DNA from 3 places in the Methylobacterium sp. PvR107 genome. Region 2 is predicted to be linked to each of the others. Evidence: predicted binding sites of a transcription regulator. Region 2 holds the regulator's gene; each other region holds the start of a gene.

Region 1 (3,958 bases), 3.2 Mb from region 2:
CCTCCCGGTCGAGGGCGACGGCGAGGTCGAGGGGCGCGTCCCGCAGGAAGGCGGGGAGCAGGCGGATCTCGCCGACCCAGACCCGTTCGAGCAGGCCGAGCAACGGCGCCGCCACCGGGGCCTTCAGGCGCCCCGACACGCGGCCGGTCCCGTCCGCGCCGATCCGGCCGGAGAGCGTGGCGCTCGCGCCCGCGAGGTCGGTCACGTCGAGACTGTCGACCGCGAGGCCCGCGCCGTCCGACTGGATGCGCGCCGCGATGGTGCCGTTTCCGGAGCCCGCCGCCCCGAAACGGACGTCCCGTGCTTCCAGGGTCAGGGCGAGATCGAGATCGCGCAGGCTCCCCAGCGTCGTCCCGAGGGGCGGCAGGCCGGCGATGTCGATGCCGCTCGCGCGGATCTGCGCCTCGAACCGCCCGCGCGTTCCGGCCTCCGCGGCGGTGTAACGGGCATTGCCGGTGATCCGCGCCGGCCCGAGGCCGAGCCGGAGGTTGCGCAGCGACAGGCTCGCCGCATCGGCGGAAACGTCGGCGGCGGCTTCGATCCGGCGGCCGTCGAGGAGCGCGGTCAGGGGGCCGTCCAGGCCGAGGCGGCGTAGGTAGCGCCCGAGCGCCTCGGAATCCGGCGCGGTCAGCGCCACCGGCCCGGTCAGGCGGAACGGCGCGGTCTCGACCTGCCCGCTGACGCTGACGCTCGAGTCCGCCGGCCCGGTCACCGCGAGGCGGCGCAGCAGCAGGCCGCCCGCGCGCTCCAGGGTGCCGGTGAGCGCGAGATTCGACCATTCCTCGCCGCCGAGCACGGCGCTGCCGACCGCGAGATCGAGGTCGAGCATGGCCGGCAGGCCCCCGGCCCAGCTCGGCAGGCCGCGGGCGATCAGGCTCTGGCCCTCGGGCGAGGCCAGGAACGCGTCGAGGTCGAGGCGGCGGGCCTCCAGGTTCAGGCCGGCGCGCCACTGGCGCAGGTCGAGGCGGCCGCTCCCGCCGAGCCGCAAGGCGCGGCCGCCCGGATCGATCGCGAGATCGACGTTCTCGAATCGCACCTGGGTGCCGCGGGCCTTGAAGGCGCCGCCGATCGAGAACGGCAGGTAGGCCCCGGCGGCCTGGGTCGGCGGGCCGACCACGAGGCGGGCGGAGCCTTCGGCCTCCACCGAGACGGCCCGGCCGGATTCCGCCGGGACCAGGCCGAAGCGTGCGTCCGCCTCGAACCGCGGATGCGCGTCGCCGCCGCCCGAGATCTTCGCGGCCAAGCGCCCATCGGACCCCGGCGTGCCGCTAACGGCGCGGAACGGGATGCCGCCGCTCGTTCCCTCGACGCGCCAGGGCCCGATTAGCGCCGGCGCCTGGAGGGTCAGGTCCTGGACGTAGAGCTGGTCGGTCCGGCCGGTGGCCGGCACCTGCGTGGTCACGAGGAATTGCTGGACGTGCAGGGCCTCGATCGCGAAGTCGCGCGCGCGCAGGGCTTCGCCGAAGTCGCCCGGCAGCTTCAGGGCGTCGGGGCCCGCGAGCGGGAGCTTGATCTCCGCCCGGCCGATCCGGGTCTCGGTGAAGCGGAACTCGCCCTTCAGGAGCGGCGCCAGGGCGATCTCGGCCTTGACGAACCGGGCGTCGAGCGTGGGTCGGTCCGCGTCGGCTCCGAGATGCAGCCGGTCGACGCGCAGCCGGGGCGACGGCAGCAGGCGGACTTCGATCCGGCCGTCGGTCCGGGCCGGCACCCCGAGGGAACGGGTCATCGCCCGCTCGACCAGCGCACGATGGGCCTGCCAATCGACGAAGGGGGGGACGGCCAGCGCCGCCACGAGAACCAGGATGACGGCGCCCGCCAGCGCGGTCAGAAGATCACGCAATGGTCCCGTTCCGCACCATCTCTGCGCGAGGCCGCGACCTCGCCGTGCCGCCGCGCCCCGCGTGCCCCCGCGAGTCAGTCGCCACGGCCATAGCACGATAAGTCCCGGCGGGCGCCAGCGGCGATGCCACCCCGGCGGCAGCGCCGTCGTTCCGGGGCGCCGCAGGCGAGCCCGGAACCCAGAGCCGCCAACGGTGGCTGGATTTGCTTCACCTGCGGATCTGGATTCCGGGCGCCGCTGCGCGGCCCCGGAATGTCGGGGCGCTGTCGTGGGAGGCGCCGAGAGGACGATCCAAGGTGCACTTACTTGGAGATTCGCACCGCTCGCGCCGGCCACGGCTGTCCCCAGCGCGCCCGAACCACCTCGACGCCGTTCGCGATTTGGTCCAGGGATGCGGGATGCAGAACCACCCGCCCGCGCAGCCCGCCGGGGACGGCGCTCCCGCCTCCTCCATCGCCGCCCGCGCCATGGGCGCGCTCCGCCGCGACGCCTCCGCCTACCTCGAAGGCCTCAACCCCGAGCAGCGCCGCGCCGTCGAGACCACGGAGGGCCCGGTGCTCGTGCTCGCTGGCGCCGGGACCGGCAAGACCCGCGTGCTGACCACCCGCATCGCGCACCTGATCGCGACCAACCGGGCGCGGCCCTTCGACATCCTGGCGGTGACCTTCACCAACAAGGCCGCCCGGGAGATGAAGCACCGGATCGGCGCGCTGATCGGCCCCGCCGGCGAGGGCATGCCCTGGCTCGGCACCTTCCACGCCATCGGCACCAAGATCCTGCGCCGCCATGCCGAGATGGTCGGGCTCAAGTCCGATTTCACGATTCTCGGCACCGACGACCAGCTCCGGCTGATGAAGCAGGTCATCGCCGACCAGAACGTCGACGAGAAGCGCTGGCCGGCCCGCGCCCTGTCCCACGCCATCGACGGCTGGAAGAACCGCGGCCTCGGGCCGGAGCAGGTGCCCCCGGGCGAGGCCGCCGCCTTCGCGTTCGGCAAGGGCGGCACGCTCTACACCGCCTATCAGGCCCGGCTGGCGACGCTGAACGCCGTCGATTTCGGCGATCTCCTGCTGCTCTGCCTTAAGCTCTGGCGGGAAAATCCCGACGTGCTGGCCAACTATCAGGACCGGTTCCGCTACATCCTGGTCGACGAGTATCAGGACACCAACGTCGCCCAGTACCTGTGGCTGCGCCTCCTGGCGCAGAACCGCAAGAACATCGCCTGCGTGGGCGACGACGACCAGTCGATCTACGGCTGGCGCGGCGCCGAGGTCGACAACATCCTGCGCTTCGAGCACGATTTCCCGGGTGCGGTGGTGGTGCGGCTGGAGCGCAACTACCGCTCCACGGGCCACATCCTGGCCGCCGCCTCCGGGCTGATCGCCAAGAACGAGAGCCGGCTCGGCAAGACCCTGCGCACCGACGACGAGCCGGGCGAGCGCGTCACCGTGACCGGCGCTTGGGATTCCGAGGAGGAGGCGCGGATGCTCGCCGAGTCGATCGAATCCCTCCAGGCGAAGCAGCACGCCCTGTCGGAGATCGCCGTGCTGGTGCGGATCTCCGCGCAGATGCGCGAGATCGAGGACCGGTTCGTCCAGCTCGGCCTCCCCTACCGGGTCATCGGCGGCCCGCGCTTCTACGAGCGCGCCGAGATCCGCGACGCCCTGGCCTATCTGCGCACCACCATGAATGTCAGCGACGACCTCGCCTTCGAGCGGATCGTCAACACGCCCAAGCGCGGCCTCGGCGACGCGACCCTGCAGCAGCTCCACACCTACGGCCGGGCCAACCGGCTGCCGCTGCGGATCGCGGCCGAACGTTTGTGTGAGACCGACGAGCTGAAGCCCCGGGTCCGCTCCACCCTGCGGGCGCTCACCCAGAGCTTCTCGCGGTGGGCGCGGCTCGTGGAGTCGCGGCCGCACAGCGAGGTCGCCCAGATCATCCTGGAGGAATCCGGCTACACCGAGATGTGGCAGAAGGACCGTTCGGCTGACGCCGCCGGGCGCCTGGAGAACCTCAAGGAATTCGTCCGCTCGATGGAGGAATTCCCCGACATGGCGGCCTTCCTCGAGCACGTCTCCCTGGTGATGGAGGCCTCCGAGACCGAGGGCGCCGAGC
Region 2 (3,958 bases):
GGCAAGCGCGGTCTGATCGGCCCGGCGACCAACGACGCACTGCGCGCCGCCGGCATCTACCACGTCGTCTCGATCTCGGGGCTGCACATGGTGCTGGCCGCCGGCGTCGTGTTCTGGCTGGTGCGGGCGGCCCTGGCGCTGATCCCCCATTGCGCCCTGGTCTGGCCGATCAAGAAGATCGCGGCCGGATTCGCGATGCTCGGGGTCACCGCCTATTGCGCCTTCTCGGGCTGGGACATCGCGGCCGAGCGCTCGCTGATCATGACCCTGATCATGCTGGGCGCGATCCTGGTGGACCGGCCGGCGCTGTCGATGCGCAACCTCGCGCTCGCCGCGCTGATCGCCCTGGCCCGCGAGCCCGAGGGGCTGCTTGGCCCGAGCTTCCAGATGTCGTTCGGGGCGGTGGCCGGGCTGATCGCCTGCGCGCGGCTGATCGACGGGCGCCTGTTCGTGCGCCCCGGGGCGGGACGGATCGGGCGGATCGTCGGCACCGGCCTGTCGGCGGTCACCGGCACCCTGGCCACGACCCTGGTGGCGCAGATCGCCACCGCGCCCTTCGCCACCTACCATTTCCAGACGATCCAGCCGTTCGGGCTGATCGGCAACGCCCTGACGCTGCCCCTGGTCTCCCTGGTGGTGATGCCCTCCGCGGTGATCGGGATCCTCGCCTACCCGTTCGCCCTGGACCGGCCGGTCTGGTGGCTCATGGGCCAGGCGGTCGGCGGGATGCTGGCGATCTCCGAATGGATCGCCGGGTTCGAGCGGGCGACCCTGGTGCTGCCGGCGTTCGGAACCGGGGCGCTGGGACTGCTGACGGCCGGGCTGCTGCTGGCGACGCTCCCGGTCTCGCGCCTGCGCTGGCTCGCCCTGCCGCCGCTCCTGGTCGGCCTCGGCCTCGCGGCCCTGCCGGAGCGCTACGATCTCTACGTCGACCGGCAGGGCGCAGGCGCCGCGGTGCGGGGTCCCGACGGGCGCCTCGCGGCGCTGGGGAATCCCTCCGGCTTCGTCCTGGAACAGTGGCTGAAGGCCGATGGCGATGGCCGCACGCCGGTACAGCGGAGCCGCCCGTCCGCGGGCGGGCGCTGCGACCGGCTCGGCTGCACCGCGATCCTGCCGGACGGCCGGGCCGTCGCCCTGGTCCGCGACCGGCGCGCCTTCCCGGAGGATTGCGCCCGGGCCGCCGTGCTGATCACCGGCCTCGCGGCGCCCCCGACCTGTACGGGCCCACTGGTCATCGACCGCCGCTTCCTCGCCAGCCACGGGGCCGTCGCCCTGCGCGCCGGACCAGGCGGCTTCGCGATACAGGGCGCCCGGACCGATGACCGAACGGTGCCGTGGCGCCCGCATGCATTGCCCGGCCTACCCGTCGCCGCGCGGACCGGGACGGATCCCCCTGCCGAAGCCTCCCGCGGGATGGCCGCGACGGAGGACGATCCGCCGGGTGCCAACCCCGCCCCGGGCGACGCGCCGGCCGCCCCGCTTCAGTAGCGGCGGACGAGACTGACGAGCCGGCCCTGGATCTGGACCCGATCCGGGCCCAGGACGCGGGTCTCGTAGGCCGGGTTGGCGGCTTCCAGGGCGATCGAGGAACCGCGGCGGCGCAGGCGCTTGAGCGTCGCCTCCTCGTCGTCGATCAGGGCCACGATGATGTCGCCCGTATTGGCGGTGTCCTGCTTCCGGATCACCACGAGGTCGCCATCGAGGATGCCGGCCTCCACCATCGAGTCGCCGCGCACTTCCAGGGCGTAGTGCTCGCCGCCGGCTAGGAAGTCAGGCGAGAGGGTGATGGCATGGCTCTGGTTCTGGATCGCCGAGACCGGGGTACCGGCCGCGATCCGGCCCATGACGGGGATCGACACGGCGCGGCCGGCCTCGTCGATCATCCGGGCGGCGGCAGGCTGAGCCGGCTGCTTGGACTTGCCGCCCTCGACCACACTCGGCGTGAAGCGGCGCGGCTCCGCGGGAGCCGCCGCAGCCGGGGACGCCAGGCTCTCGGGAATGCGGATCACCTCGATGGCCCGCGCCCGGTTCGGGAGACGCCGCAGGAAGCCGCGCTCCTCGAGGGCCGTGATCAGACGGTGGATGCCCGATTTCGACTTGAGGTCGAGTGCATCCTTCATCTCGTCGAAGGAGGGGGGAACGCCGCATTCCTGCATGCGATTCTGGATGAATCGCAGGAGGTCCAGCTGCTTGCGCGTGAGCATCGACGGGGGCCTCGCGGCTTGGCGGACCGCCTCGGGACGGTCTCTGAAACAAATCACGAACAGGTTAAACGTTCCGCAAGTGTTCCGCAAGCGTCATACGGCCACGCTTCCGAGGACGCCATGGTCCGAGGCAGAAACGAATTGACGGCGCAAGCGGAGCCGTTTCAATGCACCACGTCCCGCCGGGCAGGGCGGCGGAGCCGGGGCGGGCTGAGATCGGGCTGGGATGACGAGGATGCGACGACCCGCGGCTCTGCTGCCCCGAAGCCTGGCTTCCGTGGGCCTGGTCTCCCTCGGCCTGGCGCTCGCGGGCTGCACCACAGGGTTCTCGTACATCTCGCGCAACTACGTCGCGCTCACCCCGCAGGTGGTTACGATCGGCTGCAAGGAGCCCTACGAGGTCTACGACAACCGGCAGATGCGCCGGATGCTCATCGTCTCCAATGCCCTGCGTGAATATGCCGGCTGCAACCTGAGCGAGGTCCGGATCGATCCCGAGCCGGAATCGACCCGGGTGAAGCGCTTCCGCACCGCCGCCCGCGCCTATCTCGACGAGACCGTGCGAGAGGATTGCCGCATCGTCGGCGAAACCGTGTTCGATCCGCTGAAGACCGAGTTCGCCTACGCGTGCGACGCGCCGATCGAGAAGCGGGGCACGGTGGTGCCGCGCCTTCCGGGCCGCAATCCGGGCCTCGGCCCGCGCTGATCCGTCGGCGGCGGCCCCTCAACGGCCCGGCTTCGGGAAGGTCCGTTCCGCCGCATCTCCGGCGGCGGCCAGCAGCGCGCGGGCGAAGGCCCGGGCCTCCGCCCGGTCGAGCACGATCGCGGCGGTGACCGGACCTCCGCCCAGGTCCGACAGGGCGAGTTCCAGACGCACCCCGTCGGGCACGGCGCTCGCCTGAAGGCTCCAGCCGGAGCCTCGATCCGTACTCTCGGCCATCTCACATTCCTCCCGCCTGCCCCGTGGAAGCCCGAAGACGCCCGCCGGAACCGGCCCCGTGCCCGGGCCTGTTCCCGAGCCGTGCCAAGCACTTCCCTGCCTCGCCTGAACGCGTTCCTCAAGGCCGCAGGCCCCGGACTCGTCGTGATGCGCGCCGACACGGATGTCGGCAGGCTGATCACGGCGGCCCGGAGGGGCGCCCGCTGGGGCTACGCGCTGCTGATTGTGCGGCATCGCCGGTATCGGCGGCCTGTTCGGCGCGCCGTGTCTCGTAAGCTGCGGGCTGCCGGACATCGTGCTGCTCGGCCGGGTCTTCACCGGGAGCTACCGGCGGGACGGCGGATCGAGGGCCCGACAAGGGGGTGGTTTACGCCGTCTCGGGGCTGACCATCGCCTTCGTGCCGGTCGGCGTGTTCGACGGGGCGGCCCGCTCTGAATCGATTGACGCGGGCTGCGCGATGATGTCTCCCGCGGGCTCCGATCAGGTGGAGTTCGAACATGCAAGAGATCTGGTTCCGCGCGGGCGAGGCCACGGTGCTGGCGGCCGAGGGCCAGTACACCGACGCCATGCCGGAGGTGCTGATCGGCTCGGTGCGCGGGCCGGTGGGCCAGGCCTTCGCGTCGATGATGGGGCAGGTCCAGGGCCACACCCGGATGTTCGTGGTGCGCGACCTCAACCAGCTGGTGCGTCCGGCCACGATGATGACCACCAAGGCCACGATCCACACGGCCGAGTATGTCGAACTCCTCGGCGGCGTGGTCCAGGCCGCCACCGGCGACGCAATCGTCGACTGCATCATCGAGGGCATCCTGC
Region 3 (3,958 bases), 3.1 Mb from region 2:
GGAGACGAACAGGCTGTTGGGGTCGCGCATGTCGATCCGGTAGACCACCGGCACCAGCGGCGTGCCGAGCAGCCGCGAGCCGGGGCTGAGCCGGCGCACGACGCTGGCCGGCTCGAACCGGAAGATGAACGTGCCGGCCGGGTCGGCGGTGAAGTCTGACAGGCCGCGGGCCTTGGCCAGCGCCTGCGCCAGGGTGATGCCGTCGGCCTGGAACGCCAGCTCGGTGCTGTTGCCCAGCGCGCCGACCGCGATGAAGGTCTGCGGATCGCGCACCAGCGTGAGCACGTCGTTGGGCCGCAGGTAGATGTTCTCCTTGGGGTTCGACACCACCGCGGTCAGCGGCACGGTGGCGGTGACCGGCCCGCGCGAGAGCCGCACGAAGGTCTCGCTGACCGGCGCGCGGTTGCCGCCGGCGGCCGCGATGACGTCGAGGATGCGGTCGCCGTGGCCCGAGAGCGGCAGGCGGGCGCCGGCCGCGCCCTCGCCGGTGACGGTCACGGCCTGGCTGATCGGCCGCGTGACCGAGACCAGCACCTGCGGCTGGATGGCCTTTCCGGCGAGCTCGGTCTCGATCAGCGCCTGCACGTCCTGGGTGCGGCGGCCGGCGACCTTGATGCGCCCGGCATAGGGCACCGAGATGGCGCCGTCGCGCCCGACCGGCTGCTCGGGGATGAGGGCGGACTTGGAGCCGGCCGAGAACCGGTCGGCGACCAGCGGCCCGGAGAACAGGCCGCCGGAGCCGGCTTCCCAGACCGAGACCGAGACCATGTCGCCGATGCCGATGACCGGCTCGGTCGAGGGGCGGTGGTCGCCGAACGAGGCGAGCAGGCTGTCCAGCGGACGGCCGCGCAGGGCCTCGACCACGCTGGGGGTGACGTCGATGATCTCGTAGCGCGCCACCAGGCCGCCATCGGCGGTCGCAACCTCCGCACCCGCCTGGATCGCGCTCGCCGTCGGACCCGCCGCGGGCAGGTACGTGCAGCCCGACATCGCCGTCGCGGCGAGCAGAGCAAGGGGAAGTGTGCGCATCCAGATGTTGCCCATCGGTATTGCCGAGCCCGTGCCTAGCCCAAGGCCGCCCGGGTGTCCGTAGCGGGTGGGCCACACTGCACCCGCGACGGTCGAGCCGGCGGATTCATCCTCGCTAAGCACAGCTTTTTCGGGGCAAGCACCGCACAATGCCGCTTGCGGCGGCACGTCAGCACTATCGAGTTCTGAAAAAGGCCCCCCCCGCAACCCGGGCGGATCGGCGTCGCCCGCCTCGGTCCGGCGTTCTCAATTGGCCTGGGTGATGGCCGTGTTGATCCGATCGTAGACCGTATTCAGGCGCGACACGTAAAACCGGATGCTTCCGACGGCGACCACGAACACCAGGAAGCCGATCAGCGCATATTCCAGCGCCGTCGATCCGCGCGCATCCTGCTTGAATCGTATTCCTTCGGCGGTCGTCCGACCTGCGAGGCCGGCGAGGATCCGGAACAGCGGGGTGCCCGCCCCCGTCCTGCCGCAACTCGGCTCGTCCATGGTCGAAACGCCCTCTCGGCAAGCGGTGCCATGCGCGTGGCCGCTCAGCCCGAGATCCCGTCTAGCGTCCCTGCACTTGCCGCCGGCTTAATGGATTGCGCGAAACAGGGTCGTCGCACAGGCTTCAACAGGGATTGACCCCCACGAGGGCGCGCCCGATCACCCGGACGCGCCCGCCGGTCGGTCAGGCGTGACCGGCCTTGTGGCGCAGATCATCGATCCGCTTGGAGGCCTCGGCCTTGTCGAGTTCCGGGTCGAACGCCTCGGGAGCCTTGGCCTCCTCCGAGAGCGTTTTGAGATAGGACGCCTGAGCGCCGGTCATCGGCTCGCCGCCGGTGGTCCACTGGTCCGGATCCTTGATCTGGTTCGAGCTGTCCTTGGGGTCGGTCTTGGGGTTGTCCGCAGACCCTGCGGCCTTCTGATCGGTCTTCGAGGCTGACTTCCCGGCGGTGTTGGCCATGGATCTATGTTCCTGAAATGTTCTGTCTTCGCGGAGGGGAACGCGCGGTTTGCGGGGTGGTTCCTGGCCCGCCGAACGGTCCCCGGATTGATGCGACGATCTTTCCTTCCCTGGTCCCCGTCCTATTGATGAACCTCACGGCGCCCAGTGCGCCGCGGAGCCGCGGTGATCCTGATGAGTCCGCAGACGAGGACGACGCACGATGCCGGGAGTCCAGCCAGCGCCGCGCAGGTCCTCGTGGTCATGGGCGTCTCGGGTTCGGGCAAGAGCACCGTCGCCGCCCTGATCGCCGAGAAGCTCGGCTGGATCTTCGTCGACGGCGACAGCTTCCACACCCCCGAGCATGTCGCCAAGATGCATGCGGGGCACGCCCTGGACGACGAGGATCGCGCGCCCTGGCTGGCCCGGATCGCGGTCTGGGTCCGGCATCGGCTTGAGGCAGGGGAATCGGGCGTGGTGGTCTGCTCCGCCCTGCGGCGGGCCTACAGGGACGTCCTCACCGGCGGGAACCGCCAGGTGCGCGTCGTCTTCCTCGACGGCGACCGGGCCCTGATCGCCGGCCGCCTCGTCGCGCGGCAGGGACATTTCATGTCGCCCCGTCTTCTGGACAGCCAGTTCGCCACGCTGGAGGCGCCAGGTCCGGACGAGCACCCGATCACGGTCGGGATCACCGAGCCGCCCGAGAGGATCGCCGATCGCGTCGTGGCACAGCTCGCGGCCGAAGCGCGCGCCCAGACCGGAGCAGGGTGAATCGATGGGATCGGGGCCCACCAAAGCCGCCGGGATCGCCCTGGTGATCTCGGACGTCGACGGCACCCTCGTGACCGGCGACAAGCGCCTGACCGCCGCCACGGTCGCGGCCGTGAGCCGGCTGCGCGCGGCCGGGATCGGCTTCAGCATCGCCTCAGCGCGACCGCCGATCGGGCTCCGGGCTCTCGTCGCCCAGCTCGGCCTCGATCTGCCGATGGGGGCGTTCAACGGCGCCAGCGTGGTGCGGCCCGACCTGTCGCCGATCGCGGAGCGCCTCATTCCGGAAGCCGCGGCCAGGGCCGCGCTCGATCAGCTCCTGGCCGCCGGGCTCGATGTCTGGGTCTTCGCCGAAGGCGCCTGGTGCCTGCGCGATCCGGACGGCCCCTACACGGATCTGGAACGCCGCACGATCGGCGCGGAGCCGCGCGTCGTGGACGATCTCGGCACGCTCATGGGCGCCGCCGCCAAGATCGTCGGCGTGAGCCGCGACCCCGCCCACCTCGCCGCCTGCGAGGCGCAGATCGGGGCGGCCCTGGCCGACCGGGCCACGGTGCATCGCTCGCAGGCCTATTATCTCGACGTCACGCCGCCCGACCTCGACAAGGGCCGGTTCGTGACCTGGATGAGCGGGCATCTCGGCATTCCGCCCGAGCGGATCGCCACCTTCGGGGATGCCGGCAACGATCGGCCGATGTTCGCCTGCAGCGGCTTCTCGGTGGCGATGGGCAATGCCGAGGCGGCGGTGAAGGCGTCCGCGCACGCCGTCACGGACAGCAACGACGCGGACGGCTTCGCCCACGGCGTCGCGCGGTTCATCCTGCCCTGACGCGCTTCCCGCAGCGCCGGTGCGCGCGCCTCCGCATCAACCTGTGGATAACGCCGCCGGCGCCCGGAGGGCCGCACGGCTGTTGCCGGCGAAACACAGATCCGGGCGCGACCATGCCCGATGCACCCGTCGCCCACAGGCTGCCGAACCGAGGCCGCTTTCCGGCCTCATTTGCCCGCGACCTAGCTTAGCCACAGAACAAGCAGCTCCGGGTCTCGGCATGCATCGCCTTCTCTTGGCCGCCGCCATCGCGGTCGTGCCCGCCGTCGCCTTCGGGCAGGGCGCGCGCGACAACATCGACGCGCTGATCGAGCAGCAGGCCAAGGCCAACGGGGTTCCGGCAAGCTTCGTCCACGCGGTGGTCAAGCGCGAGAGCAACTACAACCCGAAAGCCAAGG

What was found. The regulator LexA, encoded in region 2, represses DNA repair genes until DNA is damaged. The targets are predictions, from matches to a motif close to TGTTCNNNNTGTGTTCNG.
Region 1: the regulator LexA is predicted to act here: its motif matches at 2,211-2,228, upstream of JOE48_RS11895 (ATP-dependent helicase).
Region 3: the regulator LexA is predicted to act here: its motif matches at 1,992-2,009, upstream of JOE48_RS12145 (DUF3072 domain-containing protein).

What each region holds. Positions count from the first base shown of each region.
Region 1 is NZ_JAFIBW010000001.1:2,546,044-2,550,001, forward strand. It holds gene JOE48_RS11890 (AsmA-like C-terminal region-containing protein) at 1-1,840, opposite strand, end outside; gene JOE48_RS11895 (ATP-dependent helicase) at 2,239-3,958, shown strand, end outside.
Region 2 is NZ_JAFIBW010000001.1:5,743,110-5,747,067, forward strand. It holds gene JOE48_RS27210 (ComEC/Rec2 family competence protein) at 1-1,488, shown strand, start outside; gene lexA (transcriptional repressor LexA) at 1,482-2,204, opposite strand; gene JOE48_RS27220 (hypothetical protein) at 2,440-2,910, shown strand; gene JOE48_RS27225 (hypothetical protein) at 2,929-3,144, opposite strand; gene fae (formaldehyde-activating enzyme) at 3,643-3,958, shown strand, end outside.
Region 3 is NZ_JAFIBW010000001.1:2,593,569-2,597,526, forward strand. It holds gene JOE48_RS12135 (polysaccharide biosynthesis/export family protein) at 1-1,029, opposite strand, end outside; gene JOE48_RS12140 (Flp family type IVb pilin) at 1,276-1,524, opposite strand; gene JOE48_RS12145 (DUF3072 domain-containing protein) at 1,709-1,984, opposite strand; gene JOE48_RS12150 (gluconokinase) at 2,159-2,734, shown strand; gene JOE48_RS12155 (Cof-type HAD-IIB family hydrolase) at 2,739-3,560, shown strand; gene JOE48_RS12160 (lytic transglycosylase domain-containing protein) at 3,781-3,958, shown strand, end outside.